2 regions of the Aeromicrobium sp. P5_D10 genome follow, and region 1 is predicted to be linked to the other one. Evidence: riboswitches for the same ligand, from Rfam matches in the RefSeq annotation. Region 1 holds a riboswitch; the other holds the start of a gene.
What was found. Region 1 has a riboswitch for thiamine pyrophosphate ahead of ACXJKC_RS07330 (ECF transporter S component). Riboswitches for the same ligand answer to the same signal wherever they lie in the genome.
Positions count from the first base shown of each region.

Region 2: linked by a shared signal. The riboswitch ahead of thiM (hydroxyethylthiazole kinase) and the one ahead of ACXJKC_RS07330 (ECF transporter S component) in region 1 are both predicted to bind thiamine pyrophosphate.

Region 1 covers NZ_JBFUME010000003.1:468,709-483,772, reverse strand. The annotation lists gene ACXJKC_RS07340 (Ig-like domain repeat protein) at 1-248, shown strand, start outside; gene ACXJKC_RS07335 (NAD(P)/FAD-dependent oxidoreductase) at 346-1,719, shown strand; TPP riboswitch at 1,832-1,943, shown strand; gene ACXJKC_RS07330 (ECF transporter S component) at 1,933-2,559, shown strand; gene ACXJKC_RS07325 (ABC transporter ATP-binding protein) at 2,553-3,863, shown strand; gene ACXJKC_RS07320 (energy-coupling factor transporter transmembrane component T family protein) at 3,860-4,558, shown strand; gene ACXJKC_RS07315 (MaoC family dehydratase) at 4,624-5,082, shown strand; gene ACXJKC_RS07310 (acyl-CoA dehydrogenase family protein) at 5,084-6,298, shown strand; gene ACXJKC_RS07305 (SDR family oxidoreductase) at 6,298-7,110, shown strand; gene ACXJKC_RS07300 (hypothetical protein) at 7,161-7,535, shown strand; gene map (type I methionyl aminopeptidase) at 7,532-8,314, shown strand; gene ACXJKC_RS07290 (diguanylate cyclase) at 8,301-9,974, opposite strand; gene ACXJKC_RS07285 (amidase) at 10,052-11,464, opposite strand; gene trhO (oxygen-dependent tRNA uridine(34) hydroxylase TrhO) at 11,559-12,452, shown strand; gene ACXJKC_RS07275 (YidH family protein) at 12,449-12,823, shown strand; gene ACXJKC_RS07270 (TetR family transcriptional regulator) at 12,813-13,487, opposite strand; gene ACXJKC_RS07265 (hypothetical protein) at 13,505-13,918, opposite strand; gene ACXJKC_RS07260 (YciI family protein) at 14,104-14,478, shown strand; gene ACXJKC_RS07255 (YciI family protein) at 14,482-14,847, shown strand; gene ACXJKC_RS07250 (RNA polymerase sigma factor) at 14,844-15,064, shown strand, end outside.
Region 2 covers NZ_JBFUME010000006.1:168,870-183,933, reverse strand. The annotation lists gene ACXJKC_RS13420 (aspartate ammonia-lyase) at 1-760, opposite strand, end outside; gene ACXJKC_RS13415 (branched-chain amino acid aminotransferase) at 892-1,989, opposite strand; gene ACXJKC_RS13410 (3-isopropylmalate dehydrogenase) at 2,034-3,113, opposite strand; gene ACXJKC_RS13405 (O-methyltransferase) at 3,620-4,183, shown strand; gene yczE (membrane protein YczE) at 4,164-4,775, opposite strand; gene ACXJKC_RS13395 (hypothetical protein) at 4,772-4,930, opposite strand; gene yczR (MocR-like transcription factor YczR) at 4,991-6,460, shown strand; gene ACXJKC_RS13385 (TenA family protein) at 6,536-7,213, opposite strand; gene thiD (bifunctional hydroxymethylpyrimidine kinase/phosphomethylpyrimidine kinase) at 7,210-8,007, opposite strand; gene thiE (thiamine phosphate synthase) at 8,004-8,645, opposite strand; gene thiM (hydroxyethylthiazole kinase) at 8,642-9,436, opposite strand; TPP riboswitch at 9,427-9,521, opposite strand; gene ilvC (ketol-acid reductoisomerase) at 9,713-10,738, opposite strand; gene ilvN (acetolactate synthase small subunit) at 10,786-11,316, opposite strand; gene ACXJKC_RS13355 (acetolactate synthase large subunit) at 11,379-13,157, opposite strand; gene ACXJKC_RS13350 (hypothetical protein) at 13,499-13,810, shown strand; gene ACXJKC_RS13345 (hypothetical protein) at 13,960-14,274, shown strand; gene ACXJKC_RS13340 (SDR family NAD(P)-dependent oxidoreductase) at 14,292-15,064, opposite strand, start outside.

The DNA.
Region 1 (15,064 bases):
AGACGACGATCAAGGGCGCCACGGCCGGGACGTTCCCGACCGGATCGGTCAAGATCTACGTCAAGACCGGCAAGGGCGGTTACATCCTGAAGAAGACCGTCTCGCTCACCGCGAGTAGGAAGGGAACTATCGCCACCACCGTGAAGGCGCCCAAGAAGAAGGCGACTCTGCGGATCAAGACGGTGTTCTCCGGCGATGCCAAGTACGTCGGAAGTGCGACCACAACCAGGGTCGTGAAGGTCAAGTAGGGCCCGATAGGGAACTGAGGCGGGGAGTGCCCACGGGGCGCTCCCCGTCTCGCCGCGTCCAACCAGGCCTGGACGCCTGTGGTGGCAGGATGAAATCGTGATCAACGGCGGCGTCTCGTTCTGGTGGAATCAAGTCGGCATCCCCGCGCCGCGTCCCTCGCTCGACGGCGATCTCACCTGCGATGTGTGCATCGTCGGTGGTGGACTCAGCGGTCTTTGGACGGCGTACGCCCTCGCGGCCGCCGAACCGGATCTCGACATCGTCGTTCTGGAGGCCGAGTTCGCCGGCTTCGGGGCATCGGGTCGCAACGGCGGCTGGCTGTCGGCCGAGCTGTCGGGCAGTAAGAGGCGCTATGGCGCAACGCATGGGCGCGACGGAGTCACGGCACTGGTCGGCGCGATGGAGCGTGCCGTCGACGAAGTCATCGAGGTCTGCCAGGTCGAGGGCATCGACGCCGACATCGTCAAGAACGGTGTTCTGTACGTCGCCCGGTCGAAGGCGCAACTCGTCCGGCTGCATGAGGGACTGGCCGACGACGAGGCGTGGGGCATCGGTGCCGAGCATCACCGAGAGCTTTCCGCAGGCGAGCTTGAAGACAGGATCCACGTTGCCGGCGCGATCGGCGCGACGTTCAGCCCGCACTGCGCTCGCGTCCATCCGGCCAAGCTCGTCGCGGGTATTGCCGAGGCCGTGGAGCGACGCGGCGTGCGTATCTTCGAGCAGACCAGGGCGAGTCGCATCGAGTCGGGCGTCGTGACGACAGACCGGGGCCGGGTGCGAGCCCCGCGTATTCTGCGCTGTCTGGAGGGATACACCGCAAGTATCCGCGGTCAGCGGCGCACCTGGCTGCCGATGAACTCCGCCATGATCGTGACGGATCCGCTGCCCGATTCGGTGTGGGACGAGATCGGCTGGACCGGGGCGGAACTTCTGGGTGACAGTGCCAATGCCTATTGCTACGCGCAGCGCACCGCGGACGGGCGGATCGCGTTGGGCGGGCGAGGAATCCCGTATCGATACGGTTCCCGCACCGATATCGATGGGCAGACGCAGGATTGGACGGTCGAGTCGCTGACCACGATCCTGCACGACATGTTCCCGGCGGCCCGCCGAGCTGGTATCGCCCAGGCCTGGTGCGGTGTGTTGGGCGTGCCGCGCGACTGGTGTGCGAGCGTCACCTTCGACGAACGGACGGGTCTCGGCTGGGCGGGCGGCTATGTCGGCAGCGGCCTGACCACGACGAACCTGGCCGGACGGACGCTGGCCGATCTGACCCTGGGGCGCGACACCGAGCTCACGGCGCTGCCCTGGGTCAACCGGACAGTCCGGCGCTGGGAGCCTGAGCCGCTGCGGTGGCTCGGGGTCAAGGCGATGTACGGGCTGTACCGCGAAGCGGACCGCCGCGAGAACAACGGGCTGGCCCAGCCGAGTCGACTGGCCAGGATCGGCAACGTCCTGACCGGCCGCTGAACCTGAGCTCGCTGGGTTTGACCAGAGAATCGGGTTTTGGCCCGTGAATCGCGGACAAAACCCGATTCCTTCGTCCCGGCAGGGCGATAAGTCGGTCGCGAGGTACGCTGATCTCACAAGACAGGGGAGCGCCTAACGCAGAGGGCGCTGAGAGTGCGGATCCGCCGCAGACCCTTGAACCTGCTCCGGTTAGTACCGGCGAAGGGAGTCACGATGAGTTCTGCAACTACGTCCACATCCAGGTCCTTGGTGCGTTATCGCACGATCGATCTGGTCACGATCACCACCCTCGGTGTCGCATTCGGCGTCATCTTCTGGGGGTGGGGCAAGCTGTACGAACCGCTGAGCGGTCTGGCGGTCTTCTCCTATCCGCCGACCTCAGCACTGCTCGGCGGTGTCTGGCTCACGGCGGGCGTCGTCGGCGGGCTGATCATCCGCAAGCCCGGTGCCGCATTTGCCACCGAGTTCGTCGCCGCGGCCGTGTCGACGTTCATTCTGGGCGGGACGCAATGGGGCTGGGGGGTGTACGCCTCCGGCTTCTGGCAAGGAATCGGCGCGGAGTTGATCTTCCTCGTCTTCTTCTACAAGCGATGGGGAGTTGTCGCGGCAGTGCTGGCCGGAATGCTGGCAGGTGCCTTCGGGTCGTTGTACGAGTGGAGCGCCTACATCCCGGACTACTCGATCGGCGCCAAGCTCGCTCACCTCGGATTCTTCATGTTGTCGGGCGCGGTCGTCGCGGGAGCGGGAGGCTTTTTCCTCGTCAGGGCAATGGCCCGAGCAGGCGTCCTGGATTCCTTCGGGGCGGGACGCGAACAGGCCACCGAGGGCTCGATCTGCTGATCGAGCCCGGCGAACGGGTTCTTCTGGTTGGTCCAAGCGGTGCGGGCAAGTCGACGCTCCTGCATGGCCTGGCCGGAGCGCTCGGGTCGACTATCGCCGGTGACCTCACCGGCACAGCCGAGGTCGAGGGACAATTGGGTCTGCTGCTGCAGAATCCCGCCGATGCGATCGTGGCCGAACGTATGGGACGCGACGTGGCTTTCGGCTTGGAGAATGCGGCCCTTCCTCGTGAGCAGATCTGGCCGCTGGTGGACGAGGCTCTTGTCGCTGTGGGCCTGACGTACGGGCATGAGCACTTCACCGCTGCCCTGTCTGGTGGCGAGCAGCAACGTCTGGCGCTCGCGGGGGTACTCGCGATGAGGCCCGATGTCCTCCTGCTTGATGAACCGACGTCGATGCTTGATCCGGCGACGGCCGCGAGCGTGCGCTCGGCGGTGCTGACGGCGGTCGGCGATCGCACGTTGATCGTCGTCGAACACCGCATTGAACCGTGGCTGCCGCATGTCGACCGGGTTGTCGTCCTGGGTGCCGGGGGAGTGATCGTAAGCGATGGGACCGTTGCTGAGTTCCTGGCCGGCGATGCACCGTCAGGTGTGTGGTTCCCGGGGCGACCGACGCCGACGCCGTTGGGTGTGCCGTCCGATCTGGCCGGTCCGAGCCATGACGTGCTGACAGTGAAGGCACAGGACGTGACGGTCGACTTGGTCATGCGAACGCTGCGAGGCAACCAACGCACGCGCGCGCTGAGCGGTTTGACTGTCCGGCTGAATCCCGGCGAAGTCACCGGGTTCACCGGGCCCAGCGGGGCCGGGAAATCGACCGCGCTGGCCGTGCTCGGCGGCCTGCTCAAACCTGCGTCCGGGGTCGTCACCCCCCATCTGAACCGCATGAAGTCGAAGGCGCTGGCAGCCGTCGTCGGCTGGGTGCCGCAGAATCCCGAACATGGATTCTTGACCACGAAGGTCGCGGACGAGGTGCGGCACACCTCTGATCGGCTGGAGCGGCCGATCGATGTCATGGCTGTTTTGGAAGTGTTCGGTCTGGACCGTTTCGCAGACTCCCATCCCTACCGGCTGTCCGGTGGTGAGCAACGGCGCCTGGCGCTGGCCGCTTCCCTTGCTCACCGACCCGGCGTCGTCTTGCTCGATGAGCCGACGGTCGGTCAGGATCCGGGCACCTGGTCGGCAGTTGCGGGCTGGATCGTCGCGGCCGGGACGGCCGGTGCCGCGGTGGGCGTCTCGACGCACGATGACGAGCTGCCGCTCGACGTCGAACATCGCATGGCTTCGGGGGTGCTGGTGTGAGGTCGCTGGTTGTAAGCGCCAATCCGTTGGCTCAGTTGTCGGTGGGGTTGTTCTCGCTGCTGGGCTCGTTCTGGATTCGGAGTCTGCCGGTCGCCCTGATCGCGTTGGGCGCCTACCTGCTCGTCGCGATGCTGCTGTTGCCTGGTTGGCGATATCCGTTGGCCTGCCTGGCTTTCACCTCGATTGCTGCGATCACGATCGTCTACTCGACCTGGCGGGTTGGCGGCCGAGACATCGAGCAGGCCATAACCGCAGGCCTTCGGATCGTCGTTCTGGCCTGGCCCGGCTCGGTCATGGCAGGTTACGTCGACCCGACCCGACTGGCCGACTACCTGGCGCAGAGCATGCACCTGCCTGCGCGGTTGATGGCCGCATTCGCCGGCGCGCTGCAGAAGTTCACCGGCTTCGGGCTCACGTGGCAGCAGCTCGAGCGGGTGAGACGGGTGAGGGGATTTGGAGCCAGCCGCAATCCGTTCCGCAATGGCAAGCACGTGGCGAACATGTCGTTCGCTCTCTTGGTGCACGCGATGCGTGGTGCGACGACGGCGTCGATCGCGATGGATGCGCGGGGCTTTGCCGATGCTCAGCGGCGGACCTGGGCTGAACCGGCACCGTGGACACGGCTCGACGTGTGTTGCGTCGCTGCGGCGCTACTGCTCGCTCTCGTCCCGGTCGTTGCCAGGATCCTGCTCTAGACCCCGGACTCCCCACCGGCTAAGGTGCCAACTAAGCAAGCGCTTACCTAGCCGGAGGATTTGGAATGACTCGTGTATTCGACAGCATCGACGCTCTCAAGGCTGCAGCCGGGGAGGAGCTCGGTGCCAGCGAGTGGTTGACCGTCACGCAGGATCAGGTCAACACGTTCGCCGACGCCACGGGTGACCACCAGTGGATCCATGTCGACCCGGAGCGCGCTGCCAAGGGTCCGTTCGGCGGACCCATCGCTCACGGCTATCTGACCCTTTCGCTGCTGCCGGTGTTCTCCGCCGAGATCTTTACGGTCGAGAACATCGCGTTCGGCATGAACTACGGTGCCAACAAGGTCCGTTTTCCCGCCCCAGTCCCGGTGGGTTCGCGCCTGCGGGCGAGTGCGACGCTCAAGGAGACCAACGACATCGCGATCGGAACACAGGTTGTGATCACGTTTGTGGTCGAACTCGAGGGTGCCGCCAAGCCGGTCTGTATCGCCGAGGTCGTCTACGTCTACGCGGCGGCCTGACATGCATTTCGCTTTCGACGACAAGACCAATGACCTGATCGCACGCGTCACGGCGTTCATGGAAGCCGAGGTCTATCCGGCCGAGGCCGCGCTGAAGCAGCAGATCGAGGACAACGTCACCCACGACAAGTGGACGTTTCCGCCGATCGTCATGGAGCTGCGCGCGAAGGCGAAGGCGCAAGGACTCTGGAACTTCTTCGACCCGAGCGAGCACGGCGCAGGGCTGACCAATCTGCAGTATGCACCGATCGCCGAGATCACGGGACGCAGCATCCAGATGGCTCCTGCGGTGTTCAACTGTGCTGCGCCCGACACCGGCAACATGGAGGTGCTGGGCATGTTCGGCACCACCGAGCAGAAGAGCCGCTGGCTCACGCCCCTGCTCGAAGGAGACATCCGTTCGGCCTTCGCGATGACCGAGCCGCAGGTCGCCTCCTCCGACGCCACCAACGTCGAGCTGAGCATCGTCCGTGACGGCGACGAGTACGTCATCAACGGCCGCAAGTGGTGGATCACCGGTGCGATGAACCCCGACTGCAAGATCTTCATCGTGATGGGCAAGACCGATCCCGAGGCAGCGCGGCACCGCCAGCAGTCGATGATCCTGGTCGAACGCGACACTCCTGGGCTCGAGATCATCCGCGGGATGCACGTCTTCGGCTATCACGACCGCGACCACGGCGGACACGCCGAGATGCGCTTCACCGACGTGCGGGTGCCCGCGAGCAATCTGATCGGCGGCGAGGGCGAGGGCTTCGCGATCGCGCAGGCACGCCTCGGGCCGGGTCGCATCCACCACTGCATGCGTTCGCTCGGAATCGCCGAGCGTGCGATCGAGATGATGAGCAAACGAGCTTCTGAGCGGGTCGCGTTCGGCAAGCCGATCGCCGAACAAGGCGTCGTACGGGACTGGATCGCCGAGTCCCGCGTCAAGGTCGAGCAATTGCGGCTGCTGGTCCTGAAAGCAGCCTGGCTGATGGACACCGCCGGCAACAAGGCCGCGCACACCGAGATCCAGGCGATCAAGATCGCCACTCCGCAGACCGTCGAGTGGATCCTCGACAAGGCGATCCAGGTGCACGGTGCGGGTGGTCTGAGCCAGGACTTCCCGCTCGCCGAGTGGTTCGCCGGCATGCGCACGCTGCGCTTCGCGGACGGTCCTGACGAAGTGCACAAGAACGCTCTCGCCAAGGCCGAACTCAAGCGGCACGCCTGATGGACGTCCGGGGTAAAACTGCCGTCGTCACAGGTGCCGCCAGCGGCATTGGCGAAGGAATCGTCCAGCGTCTCCTCGAACACGGCGCGTCGGTCGTGCTCGGCGATCTCGATGCGGCCCGCCTCGAGGCGACCGCCTCGCGACTTGCGCAGGAGCACGTCGGACGGGTCGCGTTCGTGGCCGGCGATGCCTCCGACAGGGGTCACATCGACGCCCTGATCTCGGCGGCTCCCGGCGATGTCGACCTGTATGTCGCCAACGCGGGCGTCTTCCGCGGCTTCGGCCTGGAAGCACCGGAGTCCGACTGGACCCTCGGCTGGGAGGTCAACGTGATGGCGCAGGTGCGTGCCGCGCAGGCGCTCGTCCCGGGTTGGATCGAGCGGGGCGCGGGCTGCTTCGTCAGCACCGCGTCGGCGGCCGGGCTGCTGACTCAACTGGGCTCGCCGACCTACTCGGTGACCAAACACGCTGCGGTCGGCTTCGCCGAATGGCTCGCAGCGACCTACGGCGACCAAGGCGTTCAAGTCTGCTGCCTGTGCCCCATGGGGGTGCGTACCGACATGCTGCACGAGGGCGAGACGAGTGATGACGCGGTGGGCCGGTTGGCGATGAAATCAGTTGTGACAGCCGGTGCGACGCTGACACCGTTGGACGTCGCGGACACCCTGCTCGAGGCGCTCGACGCCGGTACCTTCTTGGCCCTGCCCCATCCGGAGGTCGGCGAGATGTACGCCCGCAAGGCCGCCGACCAGGATCGGTGGATCGCCGGCATGCAGCGCTTCCGCACCAGCCTGGAGTCACTAGGCGAGTAGGTGACGAAGTGGCTCGCACGCGTAGGGTTGCATCCGTAGAAAGGTGCAATGTGAAGTTCACGCGCAGTTTCATCGTGATGGCGGTGGCAGAAGCCGTCGTCTTGGTGGTGTACGTCCTTGCCCAATTGGCTGATGTCGACTTCGGCTCAGCGGCATCTGCGGTGAAGATCGCGGTCGTGGCGGCGGCAGCGGTCGTGGCGGTCATGGCCTATCAGGCCTGGTCGCATCGCAACTCACTCCACACGATCTGCGCGATGCTGCTGGGACTACTCGGCGGCGCTTCGCTTGTCTCGTCGGTGACGACGGCCAAGGGCAACGAGATCTACGGCAGCGCACCGATGGCGCTGGTCGGCACGGCCGCAGTCGTGGCGACAGTCGCCGTGAGCTTGGTCGCCATGTCACGTGAAGGGCAGGAAACCCGATGATCGAACTCCTCACACCCACCCAGCTCGACGAGATGCGGCCGGCTGGCCGCTTTGTCGGTTCAGTCCTGACGGCGCTGTCCGAAGCCGCCGACGTCGGCGTCGATCTGCTCGACCTCGATGCCTTGGCACACGACATGATCCGCAAGGAAGGTGCCGAGTCCTGCTATATCGACTATCACCCGTCATTCGGCGCGATGCCGTTCGGCAAGGTGCTGTGCACGTCGGTCAACGACGCGGTCCTGCACGGTCTGCCGCACAAGTACAAACTGCGTGACGGTGACCTGGTCAGCTTCGACTTCGCCGCTTCGGTCAATAGGTGGGTCTGCGATTCGGCGGTCAGTGTCGTGGTCGGCACCCCGCGCGAGGAGGACCTGCGCCTGATCGACCAGACACAGGAGGCCCTCGACGCCGCGATCGCGGTGGCCCGTCCCGGAAACCGCATCGGCGATATCTCTGCCGCTATCGGCGCTGTCGGCCGCAAGTACGGGCTCAAGATCAACACGCAGTTCGGCGGCCACGGTGTCGGCCGAACGATGCACGGGGATCCGCATATCGCCAACGACGGCAAGGCCGGTCGGGGACTTCCGCTCAAACCGGGCCTCGTGATCGCGATCGAGCCGTGGTTCCTGCACACCACCGATGAGATCGTCATGGATCAGGATGGCTGGACGATTCGCAGTGCCGACGGTTCGCGCGGCGCGCATGTCGAGCACACCATCGCGATCACCGACGGCGATCCCATCATCATGACCGAACGGGCCACCGTCAGCGCAGGATGAAGCGATTGCGCCCGGAAGCTTTCGCTTCGTACATGGCCTGATCCGCGGACTTGAGCATGTCCTCCGGCTCGATGTCCTGGCCTCCGGGGAAGATCGCGCATCCACAACTGATCGTGACCTGGCCGTAGGGCGATTTCGGGTGGGGTAGTGCGACCTCGTCCAGTAGTTCGAACAGGCGGCGAATCGCCGGTTCAGGGTCTGTCGTTCCCGTCTGGATCAGGACGAACTCCTCACCGCCGTAGCGCGCCACGGAGTCTGAGCGTCGGGCCACCTGTTTGAGGCAGCCGGCGAAGGTGACGAGGACGGAGTCGCCCTCGAGATGGCCGAAATGATCGTTGTAACGCTTGAAATAGTCGAGATCGATCATCGAGACGCAGACAGGATCGCCGGTGCGGCGGGCATGGGTCACGATCCGGTCGAGTTCGGCCGCGAGCGCGCGACGGTTGGGCAGCCCGGTCAGCGCGTCCTCGAGCGATTGCTGTTCGAGGATCGCGCGCTCCATCTGGAGGGTCTGATTGGCCTTCTGGAGTGCCATCTGGCCGTGGAGGCTGTCGGTGATGTCGATGACGAAACCGATCGCACGCGCTGGCTCGCCGTCTTGGTCCAGTACGAGACATGCCGCCGAACGCACCCAACGGACCTCGCCGTCGGGATGGACGATCCGGAACGTGTTGGTGTAGTCCTGTTCCGTGGCCATCAGCGTGGCCACGGTCTGGGGGATCTCGGTTGCCTTGTCCAGATCCTCGGGATGGATCATCGGGCGGAACTCGTCCATCGAGCTGATGGGGTGTGCGGGATCGCGTCCCATGATGTTGTGCCAGGTGTCGTCGCAGAACAGGCGATCGGTCTGCAGATCGAAGTCCCAGATCCCGATTCCGCCGACGCGCGTGGCCAGGGTGAGCCGTTCCTGGCTCTCACGCAGCGCTTCGCGGGCCGCATGATGATCTGACACATTGCGCGCGACGCACAGGATCGAGGTGACCGTGCCGTCGTCGATCATGGGGGTCAGGAGACAGTCCCAGCTCTCAGACGCCTTGTCGGTCTGTTGGATGCGTCCCGAGAAGCGTGCCGTGTCACCCGCGAGGGCTTCGCCGAATGCGGTCGCGGCGGTAGCGCGTACCTCTTCGGGCAGCAGCTGGAGCCAGTCCTGCCCGAAGCCGGATGCCGGATCTACGAGGAGCGTCTTGCACCCGACATCGTTCATATAGGTCAGGCGCCCCGTCAGATCGATCAACTTGATGCAGTCGCCCGAGGCGTCCAACAGGTCGCGCTGCATGCGGGTGTGGTCGGCGAGGATGTCGTATCTCGACTTGAGCTCGTCGATGTCGGCCGCAGTGCAGAGCCAGAGTCCGTCTTCGATCCGCTCGAATGGCTGGATCTGGATCTGGGCCCAGCGGCCGGTCGCGAGGTGGACTTCGAATGGCTGGGGAGCTGTCTTCGACGACAATCCGGTGATGCAGTCGTCCATCAACGGTTGATCGGCCGGCGCGACCAGCTGCCGAATGTGCTGCGCGGCGGGACCGGCTATGTCGACCCACGCATTGTTGACCTCTCGGACTGCCCCGGAGGGGTCGAAGATCGCCGCTGGCGTGTGAAGTATCCGGACAAAGTTGGCGAGCACGTCTGCCGCGCTGAGGTCACTGGCTTCTCGCTCGTTCACGAAGTCCACTATTCCCCCCTCAGTGATATTTGGAACGCGGAAATGACAAATTGTTTTTGCGGGAGCCTGCGAACTCTTCAGCTGAATCCAGCCGGACGACGATCCGACCACGGTGTGGCGGCCTCGATCTGAGCACACAGGCTGAACAGCAAGCCATCTTGTCCCGGATGCGTGGCGAGCATCACGCCCACGGGCAGACCGCCGTCAGTCCAGTGAAGGGGGAGGCTCGCGGCCGGCTGGCCACTCATGTTGTACAGCGCCGTGTAGGGAGTGAAGAGCAGTTCTCGGTGGTGGTCCTCGGCGGGATCGCCTGATTCGTTGAACCACTCGACCGTCTGCGGTGGCATCGCCAAGGTGGGAGTCAGGACCGCGTCGAATGGTTGAAGTCCGGTGATGACTTCGCGGGTCTTGGCTTCGAGGAACTGCATCGCGCGTGCCAAGTCGATCGCCGAAGCCCTCGAGCCTCGCTCCCGCCAGTAGCGGGTGTTGGCTCGTAGCAATGGTTCTGCCTCCGCAGGGATGGGTGCTCCTGCGATACCCGCGGACCAGATGACGTTGAACTGCGGCTCGAGTTCGGACGGGAAGGGGTTGGCCACGTCGACGACCTCGTGACCCAGAGATTCGAGTAGCGCGCTGGCTTGCTCCCATGCCGTGAGCGCGTCAGGTCCGGGTGCGATGCCGTCGAGGTGGGTCGCCGACCAACGGGCGATGCGCAACCTTCCGGGATCACGTCGGATGTGGTCACTGAATGCCATGGCCGGATCCGGCAGCGGTCGCAGGTCGCCGGGCATGGCATGGGCGAGGATATCGAGCAGAGCCGCTGCATCCCGCACGCTGCGACTGATCGGCCCGTCGACAGCGAGTCCGCTCCAGTCCGATCCCGTCGGTCCGACGCTGACCCGTCCTCGGCTGGGTTTGAATCCGAAGACCCCGCAGGCGCTCGACGGGATGCGGATCGAACCTCCGCCATCGCTTCCCGGCGCTACCGGCACGAGCCCGGCAGCCACTGCCGCGGCAGCTCCTCCGCTGGAGCCGCCGGCGTTGCGGGCCAGATCCCAGGGGGTGCGGGCCGGCCCGATCAGATCGTTGTCGGTGTACGAGGAAAGGCCGAACTCCGGAGTGTTGGTCTTGCCGAGGCTGATGAAACCGGCGCGCTGCACCAGTGTCACGACATGCGCGTCGACGGCGGGCGTGACGTCGCGCATCACCGCTGACCCCATCGACGTCGGCACGCCGGCAGTCGGGGTGAGGTCTTTGATCGCGGTCGGGACCCCCGTGAAGGGTGCGGCGTTTCCAGCGGCGAGCGCGGCATCTGCGTCGGCGGCGCGTGCCAGGGCCTGGTCCGGCGTCACGGTGATGAAGGCGCCGAGAGCGGCGGAATGCCGATCGATCCGGTCCAGATGGTGTTGGACCAGTTCGACCGCCGAGACGTCGCCGGTCCGCAGCGATTCGGCTTGAGCGATGGCATCCAACTCGTGCAGCTCGGTCATGGTCCGACCCTAGATGACCTCGATATCGACAGGGCGCCCGCTTGCGGCTTCGGGAGCCGCCGCCGGTCAACTGACAACACCTAGGATTGTCTGTGTGGCAACTCCCAAAGTTCTCCTCTTCTACGGCTTCGCCCCGTTGGCGGACCCCGACGCGATCCGTCTGTGGCAGCGCACACTGTGCGAGGCGCTCGACATCCGCGGTCGCATCATCGTCTCCAAGGACGGCATCAATGCGACATTGGGCGGCGATGTCACCCAACTGAAGAAGTATGTGCGGGGCACCAAGGCATATGCCCCGTTCAAGGACATGGATTTCAAGTGGAGTGAAGGGCGCGCGCGAGACGACGGCACGACGGCCGACTTCCCCCGGCTCAGCGTCCGGGTCCGCGAGGAGCTCGTGACATTCGGCGCCCCCGACGAGTTCAAGATCGATGAACAAGGTGTCGTCAACGGCGGCACGCACCTGAGTCCTGAAGAGTTGCACGCATTGGTGGAGGCCAAGGATGTCGTCTTCTTCGATGGTCGCAATCAGATCGAATCGGATATCGGCCGCTTCAAGGGAGCGATCCGGCCGCCGGTGGAGACCACGCGCGAGTTCATCGCGGCACTCGACAGCGGTGTGTACGACCATCTCAAAGACCAACCGGTCGTGACGTACTGCACCGGCGGTATCCGTTGCGAGGTGTTGACGCCGCTGATGAAGAACCGAGGCTTCCAGGAGGTCTATCAGCTCGACGGCGGTATCGCGACGTACGGTGACGCCTTCGGAGACGATGGTCTGTGGGAGGGCTCGCTGTACGTCTTCGATGATCGCATCACGATGGACTTCTCGGATCACGCGGTACTTGTCGGCGAGTGCGATGTCTGCGGCACGGCGACGAATCAGGTTGCCGACTGCGGTGACGTCTCGTGCGTCCGGCAGATGGTCCGCTGCGACTCGTGTCTTGGCCGAGACGCGATGTGCGCGCGTCATGCGGAGGCCGCATGACCGACGCCCGCTTCCCGCGGGATGTCTACGGCGAAGGCGATGAACCGGATGCTCGGTTCACGCTCGCCAATGAGCGCACGTTCCTGGCTTGGCTTCGCACTGCGCTGGCACTCCTGGCCGGCGCCGTCGCGGTGCACGCTCCGGCCGTCGATATCGAGGAGTGGGCCAAGACGGTGCTGTCGTTGGTCCTGCTCGTAGCGGCCGGACTGGCGATGGCCCAGTCGTGGCTGCGCTGGCGCAAGGTCGAAGTCGCCATCAGGACCGGGCGGCCTCTGCCTGGATTCGCCGGACCGGCCATGCTCGCTGCCCTGCTCGGGATACTGATCGTCGGCGTGGCAGTCGGCGTGGTCGTGGCCGCGCTCAGGGCTTGATGGTGCGGATGAGCCCCACGAGATCGTCGACGAGTCCGCGCACTCCGGGCAAGCGGGTCAACCGGAGCGCTCGATCGAGGATCGGCACGATCTGACGTACGAGTTGGCGGGTGCGCTGTTGATCGTCGCTGGTGTCGTGCACCCAGAACAGGACGACCCCCATCTGGGCGAGCCACAGCAGTTCGGGCAGCTCGGCGCGCAGCCCCTTCGCAAGCTTGAGGTCCGATCCGTCGATGACCTCGCGATGCAACGCGATCGCGGCTTCACGGGTGGGCTCGGACTCGCTGCTGAACGGTGACAACGGGCTGGAGGGCTCGGCCGCATTTTTGAAGAACTTGCCTGCGAACTCGTGATAGGGCTCAGCGACGTCGACCCAGGCGAGCAGGACGGCGGTCAATCGCTCGGTGAACGTCGAAGTTCCGGTCAACGCATCTTGCGCGACTGCTGCATGATCCACGAAGAGCTGGTCGTAGTAGGCCTGGATCAGATGTTCTTTTGACGAGAAGTAGTAGTACGCGTTGCCGAGCGACACGCCGGCTTCGTCGGCGATCGCACGCATTGTTGCCTTGTCATATCCCCTGGTCTGGAACTGTCGCATCGCCGCGTCGATGATTGATTTCCGGGTCTGCTCGGCCTTCGGCGAGCGAGCTGGGGTGTCGGACACGAAGTTCAATCTAGTCGTCATCGTGACTGCTGGGGGTGTGTCGGGTAGGGCATCGGTGCCATGGTCGGCTGGAATCGCACCGCATCGTGGCGACCCTTGCGCCGCATCGATGAGAACACCAAGACGTTGACGAAGTGCACGGCGCCGAGTATCAGCATGACCGTGCCGACCTTGACACTCAGCTGTTCGAACAGGCCCGTCAGATCGCGGACCTCGCTGCCTGCCCGGAGGAACAGCATCACGAAACCGAGGTTCAGCAGGTAGAAGCCGACGACGAGCAGCGTGTTGACGGCCTCGGCGAGTCCGGCCTCGGCTTTGAACACATCGGCGAGGAAGGTCTTGCCGTTGCGCGAAAGGGTCGTGGCGACCCAGATCGTGATGGGGATCGCGATGAGTAGGTAGGTGATGTAGGCGCCGACGGTCCAGGTCATGAGCTTCTCCGATTCTTGAACGTGTTCAACTTATGTACTCACCATAGCCAGATAATTGAACATGTTCAAGAATGCTCGACGAAAAGTTTCTGAGATTCTTTTGCGACGATGTCGAATCAGCTGGACGCCGTTCGACGTGAGGGTGAAGGCTGGCCACCAAGGCCCGCCGCGACAGAGGAGACATCATGCGATTCCTGACCTACATCGAGTCCGATCCCAGCCAGCCCTTCGGGCCCCCGCCGCCGGCACTGTTCGAGGCGATCGGCGCCTTCGGCGGCGAGATGGTCGCACTGGGCGTCGTGGTCGACCAAGGAGGCCTCGCGCCGGCCGAACACAGTCCGCACATCCGGGTGGCCGACGGGGTCATGACGGTGCTCGACGGGCCGTTCGCCGAGGCCAAGGAGGTCATCGGTGGCTACGCGATGTACGACGTGCGTTCACAGGAGGAGGCAGTTGAGTACTCACGTCGCTTCATGCAGATCCACCTCGACACCTGGCCCGAATTCGAGGGCACGAGCGTCGTGCGACAGGTCTTCGGACCCGACGATATGGGGGCATGAGTCATGCGTTTCGTCGTTCTGATCCACATTGACGAGAGCCATGACGCCGGAGCGCCGTCCGAGGCCATGTTCAAGGCGATGGAGGCGTTTCGCGCCAATACGAGCAATGGGCAGATCGTCGGCGATGGCGGTTTGGCGCCCAGTTCGACCGCCACGGTCTGGCGGGTCGGCGACGGAAAAGTGACCGAGTCGGACGGCCCATTCGCCGAGGCCAAAGAGGTCATCGGGGGGTTCTTCCTGGTGGAGTCCCCGTCGGCTGAGGCGATGGCGGTCTGGTCGCGCGACTTCGTCGATCTGCATGCCGAGCACTGGCCGGGATTGTCCTTGCTCGCCGAGATCCGAGAGATCGCGACACCCCCGAGCCAATGACGGTCGGTGTGGTTGAGACGGTGTGGCGTCTGGAGTCGACGAGGCTGATCGCGGCCCTCGTCAGGATGACCCGTGACGTCGATCTCGCCGAGGATCTGGCACAGGAGGCATTGGTGGCGGCGCTGTCCCAATGGCCCGATGCCGGAGTGCCGGCCAATCCCGGTGCTTGGCTGATGGCAGTGGCCAAGCGCCGGGCCATCGACGGCTTCCGCCGCCG
Region 2 (15,064 bases), on a different contig from region 1:
CGGCGAGGTGGCCGCAGGCGATCGGAACGTAGCCACCGGGAGCGTTGAGCTGAGTGCCGATCGCGGTCGCTCCGAGGTTGATCTCATGCAGCAGCAGCACGGCCTCGCTCAGGCGTGCCCGGTCCTCGCCGATCATGAGCGAATAGGTCCGGAACTCCTGACCCAGTGTCATCGGCACGGCGTCTTGCAGCTGCGTGCGCCCCATCTTGAGCACGTCATGGAATTCATCGGCCTTACGGGCGAATGACGCCTCCAGGACTTCCATCGCCGCCAGCAGATCGTGCGTGGCCAGGATGATCGCGATCTTGATCGCGGTCGGGTAGACGTCATTGGTCGACTGGCTCAGATTGACGTGCTCATTGGGGTGGATGAAGGCGTAGTCGCCCTTCTTGTGTCCCAGAATCTCCAGTGCCCGGTTCGCGATGACCTCGTTGGCGTTCATATTGGTCGACGTGCCGGCACCGCCCTGAATCACGTCGACCACGAACTCGTCGACCAGCGCACCCCCGCGAATTTCCTCGCAAGCGGTGCGAATCGCGCCGTAGCGTTCGTCGTCAAGCAGGCCGAGCTCGTTATTGGCCGCTGCCGCTGCCTGCTTGACAGCAGCAAGCGCCGCCACCAGATAGGGGCTCGTACCGATCGGGATGCCGGTGATGGGGAAGTTTTCGAGGGCACGGAGTGTGTGGACACCCCAGTACGCGTCGAGAGGAACCTCACGGTCTCCGATCAGGTCATGCTCGGAACGTGTGGCGTCGGACATGGATTCTCCTAGGTAGGGACAGTTCTCAGGTCCAGTTCATCACAGATTGGATCCAAAGTGGTGAAGCACGTTCCGCTACCCATGAGTAACCGAGTTCGCACTTCTGCTGCCCCTTCCCAGCAGACAGTTTCCTAGGACGTGACGGGGTGCAACCAGCCGTGTCGGTCCTCAGCACGGCCGTATTGGATGTCGACCAGCGCCGCTCTGATGTCGGTGGTGACCTTGCCGGGTTCGCCATCGCCGGTGACGGCCTCGCCGCCGTCCCACTTGAGCGAACCCACGGGTGTCACGACCGCAGCCGTGCCACACGCAAACACCTCAGTGATCGAGCCGTCTTTGGCACCTTCGCGCCATTCGTCGATCGAGATCCTGCGCTCGACAACTTCGTGGCCGAGGTCGCGAGCAAGCTGCATGATCGAATCGCGTGTGATGCCCTCCAGGATCGAGCCGGACAGCTCCGGGGTGACGATCGAGCCGTCCGACCTCACGAAGTACAGATTCATCCCGCCGAGCTCTTCGATCCATTTGTGCTCGACGGAGTCGAGGAATGCCACCTGCGCACAGCCATTCGCGCTGGCCTCCTGCTGTGGGAGCAGGCTGGCTGCGTAGTTGCCGCCGCACTTGGCCGCACCCGTGCCACCGGTACCCGCACGCGAGTATTCAGACGACAGCCAGATCGAAACGGCCTGCATACCGCCGGGAAAGTACGCGCCCGCAGGCGAAGCGATGACCGAGTAGGTCACATGCTGGCTCGGTCGGACGCCGAGGAAGACCTCGGAGGCGAACATGAAGGGACGCAGGTAGAGGCTCGTCTCGCCGCCTGCGGGCACCCAGTCGCGGTCGGCCGCGATGAGGGCTTCGATCGAACCGATGAACCAGTCAGTCGACAACTCGGGCAGGGCCAGGCGGTGAGCAGAACGCTGCATGCGGGCAGCATTGGCCTCAGGCCTGAACAACCAGACTGATCCATCGGCGTGGACGTAGGCCTTCAGACCCTCGAAGATCTCCTGCGCGTAGTGCAACACTGCGGTCGCCGGATCGATCTGCAACGGCCCGTACGGGACCACCCGGCCATCGGCCCAGCCGGTCTCGGGCGTCCATTCGGCCAAGAACATGTGGTCGGTGAAGTGATTGCCGAAGCCCGGGTCGGCGAGGATCGCGGCACGCTGCTCAGCGCTCCTAGGCGCCGGGTTCTGCGTGAGTGTGGCTGCGAACGGGGTGGAGGTCATATTCGTCACGGTACAACTTTCTGGGTTCGGTGGGTAAACGGTCGTCAGGCGACCGATACGCCCGCGGCCGTACTCAGATCCGTGACGCGCTGTGTGATGGCCTCTCCCACCTCCTGCGTGGAACGAGTAGTCGTGCGCTCGGCGATGTCAGCCTCGACGGCCGCCGTGACCTGCGCTGCTGCTTCGGGGAAACCAAGGTGCTCCAGCAGCATTCCGCCGGACAGGATGGCAGCGGTCGGATCGGCCTTCGACTGGCCGGCGATATCGGGTGCCGAGCCATGGACTGGCTCGAACATGCTTGGCACTGACCGGTCGGGGTTGACGTTGCCGCTGGCGGCCAGCCCGATTCCGCCGGTGATCGCGGCAGCCAGGTCGGTCAGGATGTCGCCGAAGAGGTTGTCGGTGACGATGACGTCGAACCGGGACGGATCAGTCACCAAGAAGATCGTGGCCGCATCGACGTGCAGATAATCGACTGTGACGTCGGGGAACTCGGGCGCGATCGCATCGACGGTACGCGTCCAGAGGTGACCTGCGTGGACGAGGACATTGTTCTTGTGGACCAGCGTCAGCTTCTTGCGCGGACGTGCCTGCGCGCGAGCGAAGGCGTCACGCACGACCCGCTCGACGCCGAATGCGGTGTTGATGCTGACCTCGGTCGCGAGCTCGTGTGGTGTGCCGACCCGGATCGCACCGCCATTGCCGACGTACGGCCCCTCAGTGCCTTCGCGAACGACGACGAAGTCGATTTCGCCGGGATCGCCCAGGGGCGAGCCGACGCCCGTGAACAGCTTGGACGGTCGCAGGTTGACGTAGTGATCCAGTTCGAAGCGCAGCTTGAGCAGCAGGCCACGCTCCAAGACACCGGACGGCACACTCGGGTCGCCGATGGCGCCCAACAAGATCGCGTCGTGTCCGCGAATCTCCGCTAGCACCGAGTCGGGCAGGGTCTCGCCAGTCGCGTGGTACCGCCGTGCGCCGAGATCGTAATCGGTCGTGTGGAACGAGATTCCGTGCGATGGCGCCACCGAGTTCAGCACCTGCAAAGCCTGCGAGGTGACCTCGGGTCCGATGCCGTCACCGGCGACAACTGCGAGCGAGAAAGACTTGGTCATGGGCGTCATTCTACGGATGATGTCTCAGGATGTGAAACCCGAGTATCATCATGCGGTCAGTTGTCATCGGGACGGTCGGCCAGTTCGAGCTCGATCGGACGAGCGTCGTCGCGCAGATGCGCGGGGCCCCACTCCATCAGCTGCGGTTCCATGATGATCTCCTTTGCGAATCGGACGGTTTGTCGGCTGCGTGTCCGGCGGAGTCCCGCCGTCCAGCACGCCGCAAACGTCCCGGGATCAGCCAGGAGAGTTCAGCGAGTGTGGGATCAGATCATGATCACCTACCCTGCGGCGGAACGGCGGGCCAACGCCGAAACTCCGCGGCAGGGTGTAGCCCTAAGAGGCCCTGCCGCGGCAAGCGATTACTACAAGCTGCTTCCGCATGGTAGGGATAACCATAACGTCTCCCCCGGTTTCTGTAAGTACCTACCGCGCGTGTCTCACCCTGTGGTCATCTCTTCGCCGACGAGACGTCGCGGGCGGGGAACGTGCGCGACTCGTGACAGACTGGCCACGTGAGTGCACCAGCTGAAGTCCCCGATCTCGTCGCCAGCGCTCTGAACCTCTCGCGTCAGCGTGGCTTCATCACCTCGATCCGCAATGAGACCGGTCGCCTGCTCGCATCGCTCGCCGCCTCGCGCACCGGAACCCTGGCCGAGCTCGGCACCGGCTGCGGCGTCGGCTCGGCGTGGCTGTCGAGCGGCGCTCCCAAGTCAGCTCACGTCGTGAGCGCCGAGCTCGATCCGGCGCTGGCCGGCGACGTGCAGAGGATCTTCGCCGACACTCCCAATATCGACGTGATCGCCGGCGACTGGTCGACGCTCGAGCAATATGCACCGTTCTCGATGCTGTTCGTCGATGTTCGCGAAGTCATGGAGAGTATCGATGTGCTGGCCGATCTGATGGAGCCCGGCGGCATCGTGATCCTCGATGACTTCGTCCCGTCGGACTACTGGCCACCCATCGTCGAGGGCCGTGTCGACACGGTACGAGAGCAGTGGCTGACCGATGAGCGGTTCGCCGCGGTGGAGATGCTGATCGACGTCCACGCGTCGTTGATCATCGCGACGCGGCGCTGACCTTCTCGGGCACCTTGGCCGCAGTCAGCGGCAAGAACACCTGGACCAGGGGCCCGATCGCAAGCGCGTACAGAACCGTTCCGACCCCCACGGTGCCGCCCAGAACGAAACCGACCGCCAACACGGTCACCTCGATGACGGTGCGCCACAAACGCACGCTTCGACCCGTGCGCCGCACAAGGCCGAGCCACAGACCATCGCGTGGCCCGGGGCCGAGCGCGGCGCCGATGTAGAGCGCACCGGCGAAGGCGTTCCCCACGACTCCCCCGACCAGGAGCAGAATCCGCAACCACATCTCGTCGGGCTGAGCGATGACCGCGATACCGAAGTCGGCTGCGAGCCCGATGACCACGACATTGAGCACGGTTCCGACGCCGGGCATCTGACGTAAAGGGATCCAGAGCAGGAGGACGACGGCACCTGTCGCGATGACAACCTGCCCGAACGTCAGGGACACGTGATTCGTGATGCCCTCGTGGAAGACGTCCCAAGGGTCCAGACCCAATGTCGACTCGACCAACATCGCCATCGTGAAGCCATAGAGGAACAATCCGACATTGAGCTGGATCAACCGCGCGACGAGACTCCTCATCGTTGAAGTTCGCGGTCGACCCACGTGCCGAGCTCCTCGCGATGGCTGCGCGGCGGGGATGTGAATCCATAGCCGTCACTCGCCACGAGGCGCCACAGATGCACGACCAGGACAACCAACGCGATCAACGCGACTCCTGCAACTAACACGCTCATAGAACCAGAGTGCCTGCAATTGGCCCTTGATAAAATAGCCAATTGTGAAACACTGGCCTCGTGTCAGTGACTCTTTCCGCCCATCGGCTCTCGACTCTCCTGGGCGACCTCGACGGATCCGGACCGACCTATCGGCTGATCGCCGAACGTATCCGCCTGCTCGTCGTCGACGGACGAGTGGCAGACGGGAGCAGGCTCCCGTCCGAGCGCGAACTCGCGACAGCCCTCGGTGTGAGCCGGACGACGACCACCCGCGTATACGCCGAGCTTCGCGACACCGGGATCCTGCATTCCCGACAAGGCTCAGGCAGCATCATCCAAGTCCCGCTCGCGGCCTCGAGTGCCAGCAGCATGATCATCACTCCCGACGACGCGGATACCATCGCACTGACGTACTCGGCGCCCATCGGACCGCCCGGCCTCGCTCGCGCCTTCGAGTCCGCCGCCGCCAAGTTGCCCGGGCTGCTGTCGACGACGGGCTATCTGCCCGACGGGCTGCCTGTTCTTCGCGAACTCCTGGCGCAGCGGTACACCGATGGCGGTCTGCCCACCGATCCGGAGCAGATCATCGTCACCAGTGGGGCGATGGGCGCGATTTCGCTGCTGGCACGGGCACTCATCGCGCCCGGGGAACGGATCGTCGTCGAGGGCACGAGCTATCCGCACGCACACGACTCTTTCGAGTCGGTCGGTGGGCGGCTCTCAGCACTGCCGGTGCGCAGCTCGCCCTGGGATATCGAGTCGCTGACCGCGATGTTGGCTGGAGGATCGCACCGAGCGGCCTACTTCATCCCCGATTTCCACAATCCGACCGCCGCCGTCATGTCCCACGAGGAACGATCCGTCTGGGCCCGCGAGTTACGACGTCACGATGTGATCCCGATCGTCGACGAGTCGCTGCGCGAGATCAACCTCGACGGCGTCGAGCTGCCGCCGGTTTTCGCGACCTACGATCCGCGTGCGGTCCTGATGGGATCGTCGTCGAAGTCGTACTGGGGCGGATTGCGGGTCGGTTGGCTCCGCGCACCGCATGATCTGGTCATGCCGCTGGTCCAAGCCAGGATGATGGACGATCTCGGCACCTCGGCCTTCGACCAACTCGTCGTCGCCGAACTGCTCGCCGAAGGCGGCCAGACCGCTGCGGCGGGTCGGGCTCGACTCAGATCGGCCCGCGACCATCTTCTCGCCGAGCTCGCGAGGCAGCTGCCCGATATCGAGGCGCCCTGCCCCACCGGCGGGTTGAACCTGTGGGTCACTCTTCCTGAACGTATGTCGTCCAGGCTCACAGTCGCCGCGTCACGTCACGGCCTGCTGTTGACACCTGGACCGCGATTCTTCTCCCACGTCGGCTCGGCCGGCGAGCGCCATCTGCGCATCCCTTACACGCAGTCACACGAGGCCCTGACCGAAGCCGTCGGCCGGCTCCAGCTGGCCTACCAGGACGTCCTCGGCCCCACGCGCCACAGCACCAGTCGTCATCACCAGCAGTCCAGCAGCGGCGCCAAAGAAACCCTCGACATGATCGCCTAACCCCACGCTGAGGAGGGGGTTACCGCCCTGCGGCGAGAGAGTTGCCGCACCGTCATGGGAACGACAAGTACCTCGTCATGGGGCGACAAGTACCTCCTCAACGGGGGTGGGCCAGGTTTGACCTTGCCAGGCCGCGTCCCAGAACATCCACTCGAAACGGGTCGCGCGCTGGTAGGCCTCCAGCAGCGGGGCGGTGTCACCGGCGACCTTGTCGAGATAAGCCTCTGCACGGCGGACCGCGGCATCGAACTCGGGGGCGGCATATGTGTCGATCCAGGCAGCGTACGGATGCTCCCCCGCCGCGCGTCGCGACAAGATGTGCCTGCCCACCTCGGCGTAGACCCGGAAGCACGGCAGCACCGCCGCGATGCCGACATCGAACGCCTGAGTCGCCGCTGCGGACTCCAGGAATCCGGTGTATGCGACACAGGTCGGGGTGGCCTCGGGCACCGTATCGACATCGGGATCGAGTCCCCGCGGCGCCAAGAATTCACGATGCAGCTCGCGTTCGGCCGAGATCGCGCCGACCGCTGAGGCGGCGAGCATCTCGGCACCCTCGGCATCGTCGGCCCGCACCGCGAGTTGGGCCAGAACGCGCGCGTAACGGTCGAGATAGTGCGCATCGTCGACCAGGTAGCGGACAAATACCGACTCGGGCAGGGTGCCGTCGATCAGTCCCAACAAGAAGGGATGGTCACAGATCGCCGAGAACCAGTCATCGACCGACTCCCAAAGCTGCTCGGAAACACTCATGCTGGCACCCCATGATCGACTGGTCCATTGCCGTGACCGACCTCGCGATCCGCACCCGCGACGATTGCTCGCGTCAGGTACGCCTTGGCCGAGGCCACTGCGTCCGCCATGGATTCGCCTCGGACCAGGTACGCCGCGATCGCCGATGACAGCGTGCAGCCTGTTCCATGTGTGTTCCGGGTCTGGACACGAGGTGCCGACAGTCGGCGCACCCCAGAATCCGACACCAGGACGTCGACGCTGTCCGCGCCCGCGAGATGGCCGCCCTTCGCGAGTACATATTGCGGCCCCAGCTCCAGGAGCGCCCGACCGGCGGCCTCCAGTTCGTCCAATGACGCCACTGTTCGTCCTGTCAGTACCTCGGCCTCCGGTGCATTGGGCGTCACGACCGTGGCCAGCGGGAGCAACAGATCGCGGATCGCGGCGACCGCTTCCTCGGAAACGAGCCTGTCGCCGGAAGTCGCCACCATGACCGGATCGAGCACGACGGCCGGAACCGGTCGTTCACGAAGCATCTTCGCGACGGTCTGGACGACTTCGACGCTACCCAGCATGCCGATCTTGACGGCCAGGACGTCGAGGTCATCGACCACGGATCGATACTGCGCGGCGATGAAATCTGCCGGCACCGCATGGATCCCGGTCACGCCCTGGGTGTTCTGCACGGTCAACGCGGTGATGACCGTCGCTCCGTACACGCCGAGCGCACTGGCGGTCTTGAGATCGGCCTGGATTCCGGCGCCGCCGGACGGATCGGATCCGGCAACGGTCAGCATCACGGGTGTGCGGCTCATCTGATCGCACCTCTTTCTTGCAGTCCTTGGTCGACGGCCGCCAACAGAGCCCTCGCGGCGGCTGCCGGGTCCTCGGCAGCGCAGATCGCGCTGACCACGGCAATCCCGTCGGCGCCGGCCGCGACGACATCGCGCGCATTGTTGACGTCGATGCTCCCGATCGCGATGAGTGGCAACCTCCCAGCTAGCCGCGAGGCGATCTCGCGGACTCCCCCGAGTCCGAACGGGGCTGTCGTATCGGTCTTGGTCGGCGTCGCCCAGACGGGACTGGCCGCAACGTAGTCACACGCCGCCAGTTGACGCTCGTCATCGAGTTGGTCCAGGTCATTGACCGACCAGCCGATCACCGCGCCGTCGCCCAGCGCAGCTCGTGCGGTGACAGGATCTGTGTCGGAGACGCCCACATGGACTCCATCGCCCCACCCGGCCGCCTCGAGGTCGTCGTTGGCGAGCACAGCCACCGATTTCGGCAACGCCGAGCGCAGACGTGACACCGTCGCGAGACGATCGGCCGATGTGCCCGACTTGTCACGTACTTGGACGCACGTCACACCTCCCGACACTGCGGCCGCGACGATCGCGTCGAGACCGTCGTAGCCGGGGTCGGTGACCAGATACAAGCGGAGATCGAGAGTCATGACAGGTCGATGCGCGCAGCATCGAGCCAGGACGGGTCCAAGCTCGCGAGTTCGTCCAGCAACCGCACCCGGAACGATCCAGGACCGACGGCGTCCCGTCCGGCCCGCTGCCCTGCGACCGCGAGGATCGCCATCGCGGCCACTGAGGCATCGAAAGGGTCCTCAGTGACTGAGCAGCACGCGGCGACGAGCGCCGTCGCCGAACAGCCCAGGGCAGTCACCATCGGCATGAACGCATGTCCGCCGTGGACCACCGCGGTGCGGCTCCCGTCGGTGATGACGTCTTGGACACCCGTCACGACAACGACCGAAGACAACTCCCCCGCGAGTTTCCGCGCACCCGCGAGCGCATCGAGCGATGCGGCCTGGCTGTCGACGCCCCGCCCGCCTGCCTGCGATGTGGCAATGGCCAAGATCTCGCTGGCATTGCCGCGGATAACCGTAGGCGCGTGCTGCAACAGGTCTGCGACGATAGTGCGCCGGTAGGACGTCGCACCGACTGCGACGGGGTCGAGCACCCACGGAGTACCCGACTCACGTGCGGCCTCGGCCGCGGCCGTCATGCCATCGACCCAGGAAGGTGACGGCGTGCCGATGTTTATGCCGACGGCAGAGGCAATCCGTGCGAACTCGCCGGCCTCGTGCGGATCGTGCACCATCGCCGGCGACGCCCCCACGGCGTTGAGGACATTGGCAGCAATGTCCATCGATACGTAGTTGGTGATGTATTGCACCAATGGCGACTGCTCGCGGACCGCGGTGGCAATCGTGGACGTGACATGATTCGTCATGGCAGGCTCCCTCGCGCCGGTGTTAACCGGATCAGGTTCGGCGGGTCTCATCTCAGCCCCTGGTGGGGCACCCCGGCCTTGCACCTCGAACCTATCGCAGACGTCGCGCTCTCCGCTGAGGAGGTACTTGTCGCCGCATGAGGAGTTACTTGACGCCCGCCGTGGGGGCGACGACCACCTCCTCGAGGGGCGACATCCACCTCCTCAGCCTGAGGGTGCGGGGATGGGAACGCCCCGCCTAGAACCTAGGCGGGGCGTTCGTGGTGCGACTGGTGACTAGCGAGCGGCCTGGCCGTCGATGTAGTCGGCGTCCTGCTGCTGCCACGAGAAGTGCGAGCGCAAGACCTTGCCGGTCTTCTCGATCGGGTGTCCGGCTTCCTTCTCACGAAGCTCCAGGAACTCCTTGGCGCCATTGTCCTGGTCGTCGATGAAGCGTTTGGCGAACGTGCCGTCCTGGATATCGGCCAGGATGCCCTGCATGCGCTCCTTCGTACCGGCGTCGACGACGCGCGGTCCGGAGACGTAGTCGCCGTACTCAGCGGTGTCGGAGATGCTCCAACGCTGCTTGGCGATGCCGCCCTCCCACATGAGGTCGACGATGAGCTTGAGTTCGTGCAACACCTCGAAGTAGGCGATCTCGGGCTGGTAACCGGCCTCGGTCAAGGTCTCGAACCCGGCCTGGACCAGGTGCGACATACCGCCGCACAGCACGGCCTGCTCGCCGAAGAGGTCGGTCTCGGTCTCTTCGGTGAACGTCGTCTTGATGACGCCCGCGCGGGTTCCACCGATGGCCTTGGCGTACGACAGCGCGATGTCCCAGCCCTTGCCGGTCGCGTCCTGCTCGACCGCGATGATGTCGGGAATGCCACGGCCGTCGACGAATTCACGACGCACGGTGTGACCCGGCGCCTTGGGTGCGACCAGGAGGACGTCGACACCGGCCGGCGGCGCGATGTAGCCGTAGCGGATGTTGAAGCCGTGTCCGAAGACGAGGGCATCGCCGTCGACCAGATTGGGCTCGATCGACTCGGCGTACACATGACGCTGCACCTGGTCGGGGGTGAGGATGACGATGACATCGGCTTCCTCAACGGCCTCGGCGACGTTCAGGACACGCAGGCCCTCGGCCTCGGCCTTGGCCCGGCTCTTGGAGCCCTCGGCCAGACCGACGCGCACGTCGACACCGGAGTCACGCAGGTTGAGCGCGTGGGCGTGGCCCTGGCTGCCATAGCCAATAACCGCCACATTGCGTCCCTGGATGATGCTCAGGTCTGCGTCGTCGTCGTAAAAGAGTTCAGCCACGGGGTACTTCTCCTTGGGACAGTGCTGGTTGGGAAATCTTGATGGATTCAGCTGACCTTCGTGCCGGGGACGGCCCGAAGAGTGCGGTCTGTGATGGAGCGGGACCCGCGGCCGATGGCCACACGTCCGGACTGGGCGATCTCGCGGATACCGAACGGCTCGAGGACATTCAGCATCGCGGTGAGCTTGCCCGCGTCTCCGGTCGCCTCGATCGTCACGGCATCGGTGGCAACGTCGACCACTTTAGCCCTGAACAGATTGACCGTCTCCAGCACCTGCCCACGGGTCTGTGGTTCGGTCTTGACCTTGATCAGCATGAGTTCGCGCTCGACCGCATTCGTGGAGTCGAGCTCGACGATCTTGAGGACGTTGACAAGCTTGTTGAGCTGCTTGGTGACCTGCTCGAGCGGCAGTTCGTCGACGTTGACCACGATCGTCATCCGCGAGATCTCGGCGATCTCGGTCGGACCAACGGCCAGCGAATCGATGTTGAAGCCACGTCGCATGAACAGGCTGGAGACCCGTGCGAGCACACCTGGGGTGTTCTCAACCAACACGGACAAAGTATGTGAGGTCACGGTGAAACTTCCTGCTCGGAGTGACGGTCGCCCACATGCGACCGGGTGATCGGACGGCGCATTTAGAGATCTTCCTCGTCCCACGAAGGAGCCAAGTCCCGCGCGATCTGGATGTCGTCGTTGCTGGCACCGCCGTGGACCATGGGCCAGACCATGGCATCGCGTTCGACCACGAAGTCGATCACGACCGGGCGGTCGGTGATCGCCATGGCCTTCTCGATCGTCGCGTCGAGGTCGGCTTCGTTGTCGCAGCGCAGTCCGACGCAGCCATACGCGTCGGCGAGTTTGACGAAGTCGGGAATGCGGCGCGCACCGATCGACTCGGGACCGGTGTTGAGGTCGGTGTTGGAGTAGCGCTCGTTGTACAGCAGTGTCTGCCACTGCCGGACCATGCCGAGCGAGGAGTTGTTGATGACGGCGACCTTGATCGGAATGCCTTCGATCGCACACGTTGCAAGCTCTTGGTTCGTCATCTGGAAGCAGCCGTCGCCGTCGATGGCCCACACGACCGATCCGGGCAGACCGACCTGGGCGCCCATCGCCGCCGGCACCGAGTAGCCCATCGTCCCGGCTCCACCGGAGTTGAGCCACTGGCGCGGACGTTCGTAATCGACGTAGTGCGCCGCCCACATCTGGTGCTGGCCGACGCCTGCCACATATGTGGCCTCGGGTCCGGCGATAGCGCTGAGCCGCTCGATGACGGTCTGCGGCGCCAATCCTTCGGCGGGCTTGTCATAACCGACGGGGAACTTGGCCTTCGCGGCGAGCATCTGATTCTTCCAGGCGCTGTAGTCGCCCATGACGCTGTCGTCGTCAGCCTGCTTCTGCAGAACCGTGATCAGATCGGCGATGACCTCGCGGCAGTCGCCGACGATCGGCACGTCGGCCGTGCGGTTCTTGGAGATCTCGGCCGGGTCGATGTCGGCGTGGATGACCTTGGCCAGGGGCGCGAACGTCGACAGCAGACCCGTCACCCGGTCGTCGAAACGTGCCCCGAGCGAAATCAGCAGATCGCTCTTCTGCAGCGCCATGACCGCTGCGACGGTGCCGTGCATCCCGGGCATCCCGAGGTGCAACTCGTGCGAGTCGGGGAACGCGCCGCGAGCCATGAGGGTCGTGACGACCGGAATCTGGGTCAACTCGGCGAGTACCTTCAGCTCGGCGGCAGCATCGGCCTTGATGACTCCGCCGCCGACGTAGAGCACGGGCCGCTTCGCGGTGGCCATCAGACGCGCTGCCTCACGCACCTGCTTACCGTGCGGGCGGGTCGTCGGACGGTAACCCGGCAGGGCCAGCTCGCTGGGCCACTGGAACGTCGTCTGCGCCTGCAGGGCGTCCTTGGCGATGTCGACGAGTACTGGTCCCGGACGTCCGGAACCCGCGATGTGGAAAGCCTCAGCGATAACCCGGGGAATGTCGGCCGGGTCCGTGACGAGGTAGCTGTGTTTGGTGATCGGCAGCGTGATGCCGCGGATATCGGCCTCTTGGAATCCGTCGGTGCCGATTAGGTGGGTTGCCACCTGTCCGGTGATCGCGACGATCGGAACCGAATCCATGTAGGCGTCCGCGATCGCCGTGACGAGGTTGGTGGCGCCAGGACCCGATGTCGCCATGCAGACGCCGACTTTGCCGGTGACCATGGCATAACCCTGAGCCGCGTGCCCTGCACCCTGCTCGTGGCGTACCAGGATGTGCCGGATCTTCTCGGAGTCGAACAGGGGGTCGTACGCCGGAAGGATCGCGCCGCCGGGGATTCCGAAGATCGTGTCCACGTCGGCGTGCTCCAGCGCTCGCACGAGACTCTGGGCCCCGGTGAGCTGCTCAGCGATCTGCTCGGTCATGTGTTCTGGTACCTCACTGTTTGTTCCATCGTATGCCGGTCTCTGCCAGAGGAGTTTGCATAAAAAAATCCCTCGGCCCGAAGGCAATCGAGGGAGACGCGTGACCCTGGTGAGGTCTGTCGCGTCACATGGTTACTACAAGAATCTGGATCTTCACCCCCTCATTGTGGTGCGCCTCGCGGCGATGGTCAAGCCGTGAGACAACTCGTACCACGATGTGGACATTTAGCCGGGTGTGACGGGCGTGACAGCGAGTCCCTGTCATGCCGGCTCCGTACTACTGGCAACATGCTGATGTTGGTCCGCACCCTTTGACGCGGGCCCGAACATAAGGGGGACCCGTGAAGAAAACACTCAGCGCCGCCATCGTGGCAGCCGCACTGACCTTGACCGCCGCATGTGGCGGAGGTGGCGGCGACCGCCCCACCACCGACGAGATCTCCAAGGCACTGACCGGCAAGAACAGCGTCTTCGGTACTGCCGTGCCCAAGAAGACCGCCGACTGCATCGCCAAGGTTTTCGAAGAGTCTGAACTGTCCGACAAGACGCTCAACGCGATCGTCGAAGGCAAGAAGGATTACGAGAACAAGGACGACGAGAAGAAGCTCGCCGGCCTGAGCAAGGACCTTACGAAGTGCGCCTCCGCTGCCTGATCTCGCAGTGAGTTCTCGACCCGGACGGCAGTACGATCGTCCGGGTCGAGTGCATTGAGACGACAGAATGTCTGACAGGATCACAGACAACTGGCACCATTGCTGGGTCAAGAACACCGCATCCCTGTCACCCTCCACTAAGGAACCCGATGAACACGAACCTGACCGCCAAGAAGATCCTCAGCTCCACAGTCGTCGTGATGGCGCTGGCTGTGACCTCGGCATGTGGCGGCGGGGACGACCGGCCCAGCGCGGACGAGATCTCCAAGGGCCTCACCAAGGCCTCGAAAGGCGCGATCACCGAGAAGCAGGCCGACTGCGCGGCCAAGATCATCTCGAAGTCGGACCTGTCCGACAAGTCCGTTCAGGCCCTCGCCGACGGCGACAGCAAGTACAAGCCGACCAAGGACGACACGGCCAAGCAGGCCAAGCTGGCCGAAAAGCTCACGGGCTGCCTGAAGTAGCCGCCCGGGGGGCACGATCACCACGGCGACGGCGAGTAGTCCTTCAGGAACACTCCGTGGACGTCTTCCCCGGCCTCGCCGCGGATGATCGGGTCATAGACCCTGGCAGCGCCGTCAACCAGGTCGAGCGGCGCCTTGAAGCCTTCTTCGGCCAATCGCATCTTGGTCGGATGCGGTCGCTCGTCGGTGATCCAGCCGGTGTCGACCGCGGTCATCAAGATGCCGTCCTGCTCGAGCATCTCCCCCGCGCTCGTGCGGGTCAGCATGTTGAGGGCCGCCTTGGCCATATTGGTGTGCGGGTGCCCAGGACCTTTGTAGCGACGGCTGAACTGTCCCTCCATCGCCGAGACGTTGACGACGTAGGTGCGCTTGGCGTCGGCGGCCGCCATCGAGGGCCGTAGACGGCTGACCAGGATGAACGGCGCTGTCGTGTTGCACAGCTGGACCTCCAGCAGTTCGAGTGCGTCGACCTCGTGCACCCGCTGGGTCCAGCTGTTGATGTCGACCGTGTCGGGCACCAGCCCGCCCGCGTCGATGCGCTCGAGATCGGCTGAGCCGGCCGTCATCGCGAGCGAGGTGAGCTCTTCGGCGGTGTGCGAGTCACCGGCCAGCACCGGGTGCGCCGACACCGATCCGACAAGGGCGGCCGGATGGGCGTCGCTGGTGTGCCCGAAGGTCAGCAGCTCGGGCAAGGGCCCCGCGGGCAGCGGTGCCGACTCGGCCTCAGCCAGCGGTGCGTAGGCACCCGGTGTGCGGCGCACGGTCTGGGCCGCATTGTTGATCAAGATGT